DNA from 2 places in the Azoarcus olearius genome. Region 2 is predicted to be linked to the other one. Evidence: riboswitches for the same ligand, from Rfam matches in the RefSeq annotation. Region 2 holds a riboswitch; the other holds the start of a gene.
What was found. A riboswitch is a leader RNA that binds a small molecule or an ion and turns the genes downstream of it on or off. The one in region 2 is predicted to bind glycine.
Positions count from the first base shown of each region.

Region 1: it holds a riboswitch for glycine, as region 2 does, so the genes downstream of both, gcvT (glycine cleavage system aminomethyltransferase GcvT) here and dqs_RS06040 (trimeric intracellular cation channel family protein) in region 2, are expected to answer to the same signal.

Region 1 is NZ_CP016210.1:1,469,425-1,476,850, reverse strand. It holds rRNA gene dqs_RS06900 (16S ribosomal RNA) at 15-1,550, opposite strand; glycine riboswitch at 1,998-2,091, shown strand; gene gcvT (glycine cleavage system aminomethyltransferase GcvT) at 2,254-3,345, shown strand; gene gcvH (glycine cleavage system protein GcvH) at 3,396-3,779, shown strand; gene gcvP (aminomethyl-transferring glycine dehydrogenase) at 3,841-6,720, shown strand; gene dqs_RS06880 (glycoside hydrolase family 17 protein) at 6,800-7,426, shown strand, end outside.
Region 2 is NZ_CP016210.1:1,282,403-1,289,828, reverse strand. It holds gene dqs_RS06055 (phytoene desaturase family protein) at 1-432, opposite strand, end outside; gene dqs_RS06050 (AraC family transcriptional regulator) at 621-1,661, opposite strand; gene aceA (isocitrate lyase) at 2,153-3,466, shown strand; glycine riboswitch at 3,663-3,764, shown strand; gene dqs_RS06040 (trimeric intracellular cation channel family protein) at 4,031-4,645, shown strand; gene dqs_RS06035 (DNA topoisomerase IV subunit B) at 4,738-6,711, shown strand; gene dqs_RS06030 (TIGR01458 family HAD-type hydrolase) at 6,805-7,426, shown strand, end outside.

The DNA.
Region 1 (7,426 bases), 190 kb from region 2:
TGGCTTTTCTCTTGAAAGGAGGTGATCCAGCCGCACCTTCCGATACGGCTACCTTGTTACGACTTCACCCCAGTCATGAATCTCACCGTGGTAAGCGCCCTCCCGAAGGTTAAGCTACCTACTTCTGGTGAAACCCACTCCCATGGTGTGACGGGCGGTGTGTACAAGACCCGGGAACGTATTCACCGCAGCATGCTGATCTGCGATTACTAGCGATTCCGACTTCACGCAGTCGAGTTGCAGACTACGATCCGGACTACGATCGGCTTTAAGGGATTAGCTCCACCTCGCGGTTTGGCAACCCTCTGTACCGACCATTGTATGACGTGTGAAGCCCTACCCATAAGGGCCATGAGGACTTGACGTCATCCCCACCTTCCTCCGGTTTGTCACCGGCAGTCTCATTAAAGTGCCCAACTGAATGATGGCAATTAATGACAAGGGTTGCGCTCGTTGCGGGACTTAACCCAACATCTCACGACACGAGCTGACGACAGCCATGCAGCACCTGTGTCCTGGTTCCCGAAGGCACCCTCGGCTCTCACCAAGGTTCCAGGCATGTCAAGGGTAGGTAAGGTTTTTCGCGTTGCATCGAATTAATCCACATCATCCACCGCTTGTGCGGGTCCCCGTCAATTCCTTTGAGTTTTAACCTTGCGGCCGTACTCCCCAGGCGGTCAACTTCACGCGTTAGCTGCGTTACTCACAGAGTTACCTCTACGAACAACTAGTTGACATCGTTTAGGGCGTGGACTACCAGGGTATCTAATCCTGTTTGCTCCCCACGCTTTCGTGCATGAGCGTCAGTACAGGCCCAGGGGGCTGCCTTCGCCATCGGTGTTCCTCCACATCTCTACGCATTTCACTGCTACACGTGGAATTCCACCCCCCTCTGCCGTACTCTAGCCTTGCAGTCACAAGCGCAGTTCCCAGGTTAAGCCCGGGGATTTCACACCTGTCTTACAAAACCGCCTGCGCACGCTTTACGCCCAGTAATTCCGATTAACGCTCGCACCCTACGTATTACCGCGGCTGCTGGCACGTAGTTAGCCGGTGCTTCTTCTTACGGTACCGTCATCCACGCGGGATATTAGCCCGCGCGATTTCTTTCCGTCCGAAAGAGCTTTACAACCCGAAGGCCTTCTTCACTCACGCGGCATGGCTGGATCAGGCTTTCGCCCATTGTCCAAAATTCCCCACTGCTGCCTCCCGTAGGAGTCTGGGCCGTGTCTCAGTCCCAGTGTGGCGGATCATCCTCTCAGACCCGCTACAGATCGTCGCCTTGGTGAGCCTTTACCTCACCAACTAGCTAATCTGACATCGGCCGCTCCAATCACGTGAGGTCTTGCGATCCCCCACTTTCCCCCTCAGGGCGTATGCGGTATTAGCTACGCTTTCGCGTAGTTATCCCCCATGACTGGGCACGTTCCGATGCATTACTCACCCGTTCGCCACTCGCCGGCGGGCCGAAGCCCCCGCTGCCGTTCGACTTGCATGTGTAAAGCATGCCGCCAGCGTTCAATCTGAGCCAGGATCAAACTCTTAAGTTCAATCCATACAAAGCACTCAAAGTCATTACTGACATGAGCACCTAATCATTGCGAAACAAAACCGCCGAAGCGGCTCGCCACACAACAACCAAGCACCCACACTTATCGGTTGTTCAACTTTTTAAAGAGCGCTGCAATCGCTGCAGCAGAGAAACGAGATTATGGACACCAACAGCAAAGTCGTCAACCGGAAAATGAAGAAATTTTTGTAGCGCTCAGCGCCGCGCCTTCAACGCGACTTTCCGATGCGCTCCCTCGCCCTGGTATTCGAACCCTCACCGCGCACCCCTGCATATGTGTACACGCAACGGCCGGACAACAAGAACGCACCTGCACACGTATCTGTCGGACTGTCGCAGAGGTTCCGCAAATCAAGATGGCGCGCCACCGCCCGAGACCTCATCCAAGCCCCCGGTTGCTGGAAGCCGATAGGCGGTGATATCGTCCGCGGGTCGCGCGGGAGAGTGTTCGATGACAACATCGGACCGCCGAAGGCGTAACCCCCAGGAATCGCTCAGGCACAAGGGACCGCGCGAACGCAGTGAAAGTCTGGAGAGAGATGCGGCAATCGTATTGTGCGCATCCACCGAAGGGGCACCCGGCGATGCGCTGGAATCTCTCAGGTACAAGGGACAGATGGGGCGAAGCACGCTAGGGCGGGCTTCGCCCTTTTTTATTTTCTGATCCAAACGGAACCCTCGCGATGAACGCTCCAGCCAGACGCACGCCTCTTTATTCCTGCCACCTCGCGGCTCAGGCCCGCCTGGTTGATTTTGCGGGCTGGGAGATGCCCGTGAACTACGGTTCGCAGATCGAGGAACATCACGCAGTGCGACGCCACGCCGGCATGTTCGACGTTTCACACATGCTCGCGTTGGACCTGACCGGCCCGGACGCCACGGCGTGGCTGCGTCGCCTGCTGGCGAACGACGTCGCCAAGCTTCGCACTGCCGGCAAAGCCCTCTACGCCTGCATGCTCAATCCGACCGGCGGCGTCATCGACGACCTCATCGTCTATCGCCTGTCAGACAATCAGTACCGCATCGTCGTCAACGCCGGCACGGCCGACAAGGACGTGCAGTGGATGCGCAGACAGATCGGGGAGATGCCGGCCAACGTCACGCTCACGCCACGGCGGGACCTCGCAATGATCGCGGTGCAGGGCCCCCACGCGCGTGAGGCCAGTTGGAAGGCGTTCCCCGAGCTACGTGCCGGCAGCGAAAGCCTGCCGCCCTTCTCCGGCGCCCAACTTGGCGACTACTTCGTGGGGCGCACCGGATATACCGGCGAAGACGGCTTCGAGATCGCCGTGCCGGCCGACAAAGCCGAAGCCGCCTGGGCACAACTCCTGGCAGCAGGCGTGCAGCCCTGCGGGCTGGGAGCACGCGACACCCTGCGGCTCGAAGCGGGCATGAATCTCTACGGCCAGGACATGGACGAGAGCACTTCGCCGCTCGACACCGGCCTGGGGTGGACGATCGACCTGAAGGACGAACAGCGGGACTTCGTGGGCAAGACGGCGCTGCTTGCCGCGCCTGCAACCCGGCAGGTCCTCGGTCTCGTCCTGGAGGACAAGGGTGTTCTGCGCGCCCACATGGCCGTCTTCACCCCTGACGGTGAAGGTGAAACCACCAGCGGCACCTTCTCGCCTACGCTCCAGCGCGCCATCGCCTTCGCCCGCCTCCCGCCCGGCGTCGCGGCGGGCGACACCGTGGAAGTCGACGTGCGCGGCAAGCGCCTCAAGGCGCGCTGCGTAAAACTGCCTTTCGTACGCAATGGCAAGGCGCTGGTCTGATACCGGCCCTTGCTCAACTTCAGAAGCATTATTTGAACGGAGTCTTGTCCATGAGCACCATCCCCAACGATCTCAAGTACACCAAGTCTCACGAGTGGATCCGCCTGGAGGCGGATGGCACCCTCACCGTGGGTGTCACCGACCACGCGCAAGCCGCGCTGGGTGACGTCGTGTTTCTCGAACTGCCGGAAGCCGGCCGGGTTGTCAGCGCGGGTGAAGCCTGCGCCGTGATCGAGTCCGTCAAGGCGGCTTCCGACATCTACGCCCCCGTGGCCGGCGAAGTCATCGCGCGCAACGACAGCGTTACCGATGCCCCGGAGAGCGTGAATGCCGACGCCTACGCCGCGTGGCTGTTCAAGCTCAAGCCCGCCAACGCCGGCGACACCTCGGCGCTGCTCGACGCAGCCGGCTACGCGACCGAAATCGCCGACTGATCCACCGCCTCAACTGCCTTCCGCGCGGCACGCGTGGAAGGCCGCCTCTCCCGAGTACCCCATGCCCCAGACGCTGCTCTCCGCCCCGCTCGCCCAGCTCGAACAACGCGACGCCTTCATCCACCGGCACCTCGGCCCCAACCCGGACGAGATCGCCCGCATGTGTGCGGCGATCGGGGTTCCGGACATCGACACGCTGATTGCACAGACCGTCCCCGCCTCGATCCGGCTGCCGCAAGCGCTGCCGCTGGCGGGACCGCGTCCGGAGCACGAAGCGCTGGAACTGCTGCGCGGCCTTGCCGAGCGCAATGCGGTGAAGAAATCCATGATCGGCATGGGCTACTACGGCACCCACACGCCGGCGGTAATCCTGCGCAACGTGATGGAAAACCCGGGCTGGTACACCGCCTACACCCCTTACCAGGCCGAGATTGCCCAAGGGCGCCTGGAAGCCCTGCTCAATTTCCAGCAGATGGTCATCGACCTCACCGGGCTGGAACTTGCCAACGCCTCGCTGCTGGACGAAGCCACCGCCGCCGCGGAGGCGATGGCGATGGCACGTCGCGTGTCCAAGTCGAAGTCGAACGCGTTCTTCGTCGATGCCGCCTGTTTTCCGCAGACTCTCGACGTCGTGCGTACCCGCGCCGAGTATTTCGGTTTCAACCTCGTGTTAGGCGATGCCGCTGAGGCGGCCGAGCACGACGTGTTCGGTGCACTGCTGCAGTACCCCAATGTCCACGGCACCGTAGGCGATCTCGGCGCGGTGATCGCGGCACTCAAGGGCCGCGGCGCGATCACCGCCCTTGCGACGGACCTGATGGCGCTGGTGCTGCTGAAGTCCCCCGGCGCAATGGGCGCGGACATCGCGCTCGGCTCGGCCCAGCGCTTTGGCGTACCGATGGGATTCGGCGGCCCGCATGCGGCCTTCTTCGCGACACGTGAAGCCTATGTCCGCTCGATGCCCGGCCGCATCATCGGCGTCTCGCGCGATGCTCGCGGCAAGACCGCACTGCGCATGACCCTGCAGACGCGCGAACAGCATATCCGGCGCGAAAAGGCGAACTCCAACATCTGCACCTCGCAGGTGCTGCTCGCCAACATGGCGGGTTTCTATGCCGTCTATCACGGCCCGCAGGGCTTGCGCACGATTGCCGCGCGCATTCATCGCCTCGCCGCGCTGCTCGACGCCGGTCTGCGCGCCGCCGGTTTCGCGGTGCGCTCGTCCGCCTACTTCGACACCCTGGAGGTCGACGCCGGCGAGCGCGCAGCGGCGATCCTATCCGCGGCCGACCAAGCGGGTTTCAACCTGCGCGACGCCGGCCACGGCCGCATTGGCCTGTCGGTGGACGAGACCACTACCCGCGCGAACATCGCGGCAGTGCTCGCCTGCTTCGGCGCCAACGTCGACCTCGAGACCCTGACGCCTGCCTCGCCCCTTCCTGCGGGCCTGCTGCGCGACGACGCGATCCTGGCGCACCCGGTGTTCAACACCCATCACACCGAGCACGAGATGCTGCGCTATCTGAAGAAGCTGCAGAACCGTGACCTCGCGCTGGACCATTCGATGATCTCGCTGGGCTCGTGCACGATGAAGCTCAACGCCACCAGCGAGATGATCCCGGTCACCTGGCCGGCATTTGCCAACCTGCATCCGTTTGCGCCGCCCGCGCAAACCCAGGGCTACATGGCGATGATCGACGGCCTGGCCGACTACCTGAAGGCCGTCACTGGTTTCGATGCGATCTGCATGCAGCCCAACTCGGGCGCGCAAGGCGAATACGCCGGCTTGGTGGCGATCCGCCGTTACCACGCCAGTCGCGGCGAAGCCCATCGCGACGTATGCCTCATCCCGCGTTCGGCCCACGGCACCAACCCCGCCACCGCGCAGATGTGCGGCATGGAGGTGGTGGTGGTCGATTGCGACGGTAGCGGCAACGTCGATCTCGAAAACCTCCAGAGCAAGGCCGCGCAGTACGCCGACCGCCTCGCCGCGATGATGATCACCTATCCGTCCACCCACGGCGTGTTCGAGGAGAACATCCGCGAAATCTGCGCCGCGGTGCACGCCCACGGCGGCCAGGTGTACATGGACGGCGCCAACCTCAACGCCCAGGTCGGCCTGACCTCGCCCGCCATCATTGGCGCCGACGTGTCGCACATGAACCTTCACAAGACCTTCTGCATCCCCCATGGCGGCGGCGGGCCGGGCATGGGGCCGATCGGGCTCAAGGCCCATCTCGCGCCCTTCATGGCGGACCACGCGGTGGCTGCCACCGGCGACGCGGAGCGGGTCAACAAGGGCCAGGGCGCTGTTTCCGCGGCACCGTTCGGCTCGGCCAGCATCCTGCCGATCTCCTGGATGTACATCACGATGATGGGCGGCGAGGGGCTCAAGCGTGCGACCGAAGTCGCCATCCTCAACGCCAACTATCTCGCCAGCCGGCTGGCGCCTCATTACCCGGTGCTGTACACCGGCAGCCGTGGCCGCGTCGCCCACGAGTGCATTCTCGACATCCGTCCGATCAAGGCGGCAACCGGGATCAGCGAGGTCGACATCGCGAAGCGCCTGATGGACTACGGTTTCCACGCCCCGACGATGTCCTTCCCGGTGGCGGGCACGATCATGGTGGAACCGACCGAATCCGAAGACCTCGCCGAACTCGACCGTTTCATCGAGGCCATGGTGGCGATCCGCGGCGAAATCCTGCGGATCGAGCGCGGCGAATGGCCGGCCGACGACAACCCCTTGCGCAACGCGCCCCACACCCAAGGCGAAATCGCCGCGGCGCAATGGGAGCGGCCCTACAGCCGCGAGCAGGCGGTCTTTCCGCTACCCTGGGTCGCGGACAACAAGTTCTGGCCCAGCGTCAATCGCATCGACGACGTCTATGGCGACCGCAACCTGTTCTGCGCCTGCGTGCCGATGGAGGCCTACAGCTGAGTCCGGGTAGAATGCCCGCGCTTCATACGAAGCCACGCCGCGTGCGTGGCTTTTTTTCGCATCCGCCTTACGAGACGCCATGTCCCGACGCTCCCCCTGGGCCGCCCTGCTGGCGGTCCACCTGATCGCGCTGGCCGCCCTGGTCGCGTGGCTCGCCCTTCAATCCCGCCCGGTGCAGATGCACGACCTGCAACTGGCGGACGGAGAAAAACTGAAGTGCGTCTCCTATGCCCCTTACCACTTTCCCGGCCAGACGCCATTCGACAAGGATCTGCGGATCACGCGCGAGCAGATCGCCGCCGATCTCGCCGCGCTCTCGCGCATCACCCGGTGCGTCCGGCTCTACTCGGTGGACCAGGGGCTGGACCAGGTGCCCTCCGTCGCCCGGGAGATCGGCCTGAAGGTGCTGCTCGGGGCCTGGATCGGCTATGACCGCAAGAAGAACGCCGCCGAACTCGACCACGCGATCGCAATCGCCAATGAGTACCCGGACGTGGTGCGCGCGCTCATCGTCGGCAACGAGGTGCTGCTGCGCCGCGAGCGCAGCGAGGACGAAATGCGGGCGCTGATCCGCGACGCCAAGTCGAAGTCGCAGGTGCCGGTCACCTATGCCGACGTGTGGGAGTTCTGGATGCGGCACGACAGCCTCGCGCGCGAGGTCGATTTCGTCACCGTGCACATCCTGCCGTTCTGGGAAGACGAGCCG
Region 2 (7,426 bases):
GCCGAGCAGCGCGAAGATCAGTTGCGCGTTCTGCTCGACGAAGGCCATGCCGGCGCCGTAGGCATCGCCGTCGCCGGGGGCGAGCGCGTTCATCATCGCGATGTTGGCGGCACGGTCGCGGCCAAGGATCAGCGAGCGGCCGTCGGGCAGCAGCACGCCGGTGGGAGTGGCGTTGTTGCCGTAATCCAAGCCGTTGGCGTGCAGCGCGTCCTTCAGTTCGGCGTAGCCGGGCGAGGTGACGAACAGCGGATGGGCGGTGGACATCGTGTCGTGCAGGTAGCCGGGCGCGGTGAGCTGCTCGCTGCGGATGCAGCCGCCAAGCACCGCCTCGCGCTCCAGCACCAGCACCTTCTTGCCGCGCCTGGACATGACGCCGGCGCACACCAGCGAGTTGATGCCGCTGCCGACGATGATTGCGTCGTAGCCGCTCATCGCGTGACTCCCGGCTGGCGCAGCGGGTTGGAGGCTAGGCAGGGCATGGCGTGCGCGGTCATGGCGACGGGCTCCGGAGCAGTAAGGGATGGCCCCAGCGTGCCGCCGCGCCACCACCCGCGCTAGCCGAAACCCGCAGTGCTGCTATCCGCTTTCGGCAGCACGCGGGGCGGTGTTCCAGGCCCGGCTCAGTGGCGCGCCGCGCCGGTGTCGCGCGGCAGTTCGCCGAAGCGTTCGCGGTAGTAGGCGGAGAAGCGGCCGAGGTGGCCGAAGCCGTATTCGAGCGCGACCTCGGTGACGCTGGCGAAGGGGTCGGCCAGCAGGCGTGCGCGCGCCGCATCCAGCCTTACATGCCGCAGCAGCACCATTGGCGCCACGCCACGGTAGCGGTGACACAGGATGTTGAGCGTGCGCGCACTGACGCCGGCCGCCTTGGCAAGGTCGGCGAGCGAAATCGGCGCGAACAGCCGGCTGCGCATGTAGTCCTCCACCGCGTCCAGCTTGCGCTCGGCCAGCCGCGACGATGCCGTCAACTCGATCACCGCCTCGGCCGGCCCCGCGTCGTCGTCCAGGTCGCGCCCGACGGCAGCAGGCTGATGCGCGAGCAGGAACAAGGCCACCGTCTGCTCGAACTGATTGAGCCAGCCGGGGTGCAGGCCGGCTTCGCCCGGCGCGGGCAGCAGGTTCAGCAGTTGCTGCACCAGCGCGCGCCACTGCAGGTTGAACCCGCGCTCGATCACGAAGGCAGGTTCCAGGCCGACGCCGCAATCACTCGCGTCGTCCGGGCAGCGGCTACGTATACAGGTATGGCAGGACACCTGTCGCAGCAGCTCGAACGGCACCTTCAGCAGCAGCTGCTCGCAGCCAGGCTGCCACACCAGACGGATCTGCCGGCGCGGCGCCACCACCGCGGCTTCGCCCTGCGCCACCGTGAGCCGCACCCCGTCGCATTCGATCTCCGCCGCACCACGAAGGGGCATCTGCACCAGCGCGAAGTCCTTGAACGGTTCGGGCCGCACCTCTACCTCGGCACCGTAGCGCAGCGCCAGCAGGCTCATGCGATTGACGTCGGCGCGGAACAGCGCGGTATCGACGCTGCCGCGCCGCCATTCCAGATCGTGCTCCGAAAGCTCCCGGCTGAGCTGGGCATGTGAAGTCACCGCCGAGCGGGACTGGAACACGCAGTTGCGATAGACCTTGGACAGGTCCAGGTTCGCCGAAGGATGCATGTGCGCCTCTCTGTGGCTACGCCCTTTCCGCGCGGCGGTTCTACCGCGAGGCAAAAGGTGCGCTTATTTATTTATAAGTAAAACTTACACTTCTATACCTTCCTTCCGCAATCGATTTAGCGACCCGGAAAGACCACGCCGCCTTTCCAAGCAAGCACCGCACCATCCACCTTTGGACCTATTCCAGGAACGCCGCCGGCCCCTGACCTGTGCGGCGCAACAGCCCGTACCCCACTTTTCGTTTCACAACGCTGATTTGCATTTTGTATCGTGGAACGACTTTTTCAAAACGATGATTTTACGGAAGAAAATTTTTTCTTATATCTTATATAAGACATATTGCTGCTACGCAGGATGGTCCCTATACTGCCCTTCAACCGACGCAGCTTTCTCCCTCGAAGCGATGTCGGCAGTGCAGTCGAAGGTCGCCGGGGCTCACCACCCGGCGACGCAGGTTGAAACCGAATAGCCACTTCTCAAAAGGACGCATCATGACCCTGACCCGCGAACAGCAAATCGCCGCCCTGGAAAAGGATTGGGCCGAAAACCCCCGTTGGAAAGGCATCAAGCGCGGCTACTCCGCCGCCGACGTGGTGCGCCTGCGTGGCTCCCTGCCGATCGAATACACGCTGGCCAAGCGCGGCGCGGAAACCCTGTGGGCCAAGGTCAACGGCGGCGCCAAGAAGGGCTATGTGAACGCCTTCGGCGCGATCACCGCCGGTCAGGCGATGCAGCAGGCCAAGGCCGGCCTCGAGGCCGTGTATCTGTCCGGCTGGCAGGTCGCCGCCGACGGCAACACCTCCGAAACCATGTACCCGGACCAGTCGCTGTACGCCTACGACTCGGTGCCGACCATGGTTCGCCGCATCAACAACACCTTCAAGCGCGCTGACGAAATCCAGTGGTCGCGTGGCATCGAGCCGGGCTCCAAGGAATTCATCGACTACTTCCTGCCCATCGTGGCGGACGCTGAAGCCGGTTTCGGCGGCGTGCTGAACGCCTTCGAACTGATGAAGAACATGATCGCCGCCGGCGCCGCCGGGGTGCACTTCGAAGACCAGCTGGCCGCCGTGAAGAAGTGTGGCCACATGGGCGGCAAGGTGCTGGTGCCGACCCAGGAAGCGATCGAGAAGCTGATCTCGGCCCGTTTCGCCGCCGACGTGATGGGTGTCTCCACCCTGATCCTGGCCCGTACCGACGCGGAAGCCGCCAACCTGATCACCTCCGACCACGACGCCAACGACAAGCCCTTCCTGACCGGCGAGCGCACGCAAGAAGGCTTCTACCGCGTCAAGAACGGTCTGGAACAGGCCATCTCCCGCGGTGTCGCCTACGCCCCGTACGCCGACCTGGTGTGGTGCGAAACCGGCACGCCGGACCTCGGCTTCGCCCGTGAATTCGCGCAGGCCGTGCATGCCGCCTGCCCGGGCAAGCTGCTGTCCTACAACTGCTCGCCGTCCTTCAACTGGAAGAAGAACCTCGACGACGCCACCATCGCCAAGTTCCAGGACGAGCTGTCCGCTCTGGGCTACAAGTACCAGTTCATCACCCTGGCCGGCATCCACGTCAATTGGTACAACACCTTCAAGTTCGCCCACGCCTACGCTCGTGGCGAAGGCATGAAGCACTACGTGGAAATGGTTCAGGAGCCGGAATTCGCCGCTCGCGAACAGGGCTACACCTTCGTGTCGCACCAGCAGGAAGTGGGCGCCGGCTACTTCGACGACGTCACCACCGTGATCCAGGGCGGTTCGTCCTCGGTGAAGGCGCTGACCGGTTCGACCGAAGAAGAGCAGTTCCACTAAGACACGCAGCACAACAATTTGCGGCAATTGGAGCGCCTCCCCGCGCTCCAGTCCTTTCGGCCCTCGCCTTCACTGGCGAGGGCTTTTTTGCGTCCGGCCGCCGGGTCGCAACAGTGCTGCCGCCCACGCAGCCGCATGGTCCGCACGCGCACTGGTCGGACCGGTTTGACCAGCCCACGTCCGCCCCGGATAATCCGTCGATCTCGCGGGAGAGCGAGGCCCTGCGCCCAGCGCGCCGGCCTCCGCCGAAGGCGCAAACTCCCATAATCGCTCAGGCACACCGAACCGCGAGAAACCGTTAGCCGTCTGGAGAGCGATCGGGCGCTGAACCCTCAGCGTCTGCGATCCACCGAAGGGGCAGGCGCCGCAAGGGCGCTGAAACTCTCAGGTAACAGGACAGGGGGAGAGGCATAACAGCGCAACAGGCTGCCGCAGCTGCGGCCGACCTGGCTGCGCCCGGCCTTTTCGAGGAAGCCCTGTCATGTGTTCATCCCTTTGCCGCCCGGTCGGCAGTTCCCGCCCATGTTCCCGCGCCGCCGCGCCCATCCTGCGGGGAGTGGCCTCATGCTGACCACCATCTACCTCATCGCGATCACCGCCGAAGCGATGTCCGGCGCGCTCGCCGCGGGCCGCCGCAGCATGGACATCTTCGGCGTCGCGGTCATCGCCTTCGTCACCGCGCTCGGCGGCGGCACCATCCGCGACATGATTCTCGGCCACTTCCCGATTGGCTGGACGCAACATCCGGAGTACGTCTATCTGGTGATCTCCGCCGGCCTGCTCACCACGCTGGTGGCGCGCTACATGCACCATCTGAAGACCGTGTTCCTGGTGCTCGACGCAATGGGCCTGATCGCCTTCTCGCTGATCGGCTGCGGCGTCGCGCTGGAGATGGGCTACGCCACGCCGGTGGTGATCATGTCCGGCATGATCACCGGCATCTTCGGCGGCATCCTGCGCGACGTGCTGTGCAACCAGGTGCCGGTGGTGTTCCGCCACGAGTTGTACGCCAGCGTGTCGCTCGCGGTGTGCGCGCTCTACCTCGCGCTGCACCACTTCGCCGTGCCCGAGCAGATCAACATCGCCGCGAGCTTCGCCGCCGGCCTCACGCTGCGGCTGCTGGCCATCTGGCGCGGCTGGCGGCTGCCGACGTTTTCGTACCGGGAGCGCTGGGAGTAAGGACCTGCGCCCTCTCCTCCGAGAGGGAGGAGCAAACCCCGTCCGCCTGCTATCCTTGCGCCCGATCCGAACCCGGCTGCACCAGGCACCACATGACGAGCAAGACCTACGACGAATCCTCCTTCCGCGTCCTCAAGGGACTGGAGCCGGTGCGCGAGCGCCCCGGCATGTACACCCGCACCGACTCGCCGGCGCACATCATCCAGGAGGTGATCGACAACGCCGCCGACGAGGCGCTCGGCGGCTTCGCGAAGAAGATCCACGTCACCCTGCACCTCGACGGCTCGGTCACCGTGGCCGACGACGGCCGCGGCATTCCGGTCGGCCTGCATCCCGAGGAAGGGGTGCCGGTGGTGGTGCTCGCCTACACCCGGCTGCACGCCGGCGGCAAGTTCGACAAGCGCGAAGGCAACGGCGCCTACGCCTTCTCCGGCGGCCTGCACGGCGTCGGTGTGGCGGTGACGAATGCGCTCTCCACCCGTGTCGAGGTCGAGGTCAAGCGCGACGGCAAGATCCACCGCATCGACTTCAGCGACGGCGGCGAGAACATCGGTGCGGTGCGCATCGAAGGCGATTGCGGCCGCCAGACCGGCACCCGGGTGCGGGTCTGGCCCGATCCGAAGTACTTCGAGGCGCCGCGCGTGCCGATGAACGAACTCGAACGCCTGCTGCGCAGCAAGGCCGTGCTGCTGTCCGGCGTGTCGGTCCGGCTGGATATCGAGCAGGCGGCCGGTCCGGCGCTGACCAAGACCTGGAGCTACCCGGAAGGCCTCGCCGGCTACCTCAAGGAGCTTGCCGGAGACGTCGAGCCCGTGGCGCCGATCTTCACCGCCGAAAAGTACGCCGGCAAGGACGACGCCAGCTTCGCCCCCGGCGAAGGCGCGGCCTGGGCGCTGGCCTGGTTCGAATCGGCGGTGCCGAGCGAATCCTATGTGAACCTGATTCCCACGGTGAATGGCGGCACCCACGAGTCCGGCCTGCGCGCCGGCGTGTTCGAGGCGGTGAAGTCCTTCATCGAGCACCACACGCTGCTGCCGCGCGGCGTCAAGCTGCAGCAGGAAGACGTCTGCGGCCGCATGAGCTTCCTGCTCTCGGCCCGCCTGCTCGATCCCCAGTTCCAGGGGCAGGTGAAGGAAAAACTCAACTCGCGCGAGGCGGTGAAGCTGGTTTCCACCCAGTTGCGCGACCCGTTCGAAATCTGGCTCAACAACCACGTCGAGGCCGGCAAGGCCATCGCCGAACTGTCGATCAAGCAGGCGCTGGCGCGGCAGAAGAACGCGCAGAAGGTCGAGAAGAAAAAGACCTCCGGCGTCGCGGTGCTGCCCGGCAAGCTGTCCGACTGCGAATCCGAGGACATCGCCGAGAACGAGCTCTTCCTGGTCGAGGGCGACTCCGCCGGCGGCTCCGCCAAGATGGCGCGCAACAAGGAGACCCAGGCCATCCTGCCGCTGCGCGGCAAGGTGCAGAACGCCTGGGAGATCGACCCCGACCGCCTGCTCGCCAACGCCGAGATCCACGACATCGCGGTGGCGCTCGGTGTCGATGCCCACCGCGCCGACAGCAGCCCGGACCTCTCCGGCCTGCGCTACGGCAAGATCGTCATCATGTCCGACGCCGACGTCGACGGCTCGCACATCCAGACCCTGCTGCTCACGCTGTTCTTCCGCCATTTCCCCAAACTCATCGAGAACGGCCACATCTACGTCGCGCAGCCGCCGCTGTACCGGGTGGACGTGCCGGCGCAGGGCAAGAAGCGCCCGGCGCGCCGCCTCTATGCGCTGGACGACGGCGAACTCGCAGCGATCCGCGACCGCCTCGCGCAGGAAGGCTTCAAGCCGGACGCGATCGAGATCGGCCGCTTCAAGGGCCTGGGCGAGATGAACCCCGACCAGCTGCGCGAAACCACCATGGACCCCGCCACCCGCCGCGTGCTGCCGGTGCAGGTGCGCGCGGAAGCCATCGAGCAGACGCTGAAGATGTTCACGCTGCTGATGGGCAAGGGCGAAGCGTCCGGCCGGCGCGCGTGGATGGAAGAAAAGGGCGATACCGTCGAAGCCGACGTCTGACCGGCGCGGTCACGCGCCGCCACAGGGCGGCGCTTGCCGGCGATCGGGCGCTTTCCTATAACGGCAGCAGCCCCTCGCCCTCGGCCGCCTGCCATGACGGACCCCACGCCGCTTTCCCCTCGTAGCCCGCGCGCGGTACTGATCGACCTCGCCGGCGTGCTCTACGTGGGGACCTCCGCCATCCCGGGCTCGGTGGCCGCGCTGCAGCGCCTGCGCGCGGCCGGCCTGCCGCTGCGCTTTCTGACCAACAGCACGCGCATGCCGCGCGAGCCGATCGCCGCCCGGTTGCGCGCGATGGGCTTCACGCTGCAGGCCGATGAAATCCAGACCGCCGCCCACGCCGCCCTCAACCTGGTGCGGCGCCGCGGGCTGCATCCGCGCTACCTGGTTCATCCCGACTTGCGCGACGAAGTCGGCCCCGACGCCGAGCGCCCCGACGCGGTGGTGATGGGCGACATGGGCCCCTTCCTCGATTACGCGCAGCTCAACGCCGCGTTCCGCCTGCTGATGGATGGCCATCCGCTGATCGCGATGGCGCGCAACCGCTACTTCATGGATGCGGACGGCCTGTCGCTGGACATGGGCGCCTTCGTGACCGGGCTGGAGTTCTGCAGCGGCACCCGCGCCGAGATCGTCGGCAAGCCGGCCCCGGGCTTCTTCCACGACGCAGTCGCCGAACTCGGCGTGAAACCGGAGGACACGGTGCTGATCGGCG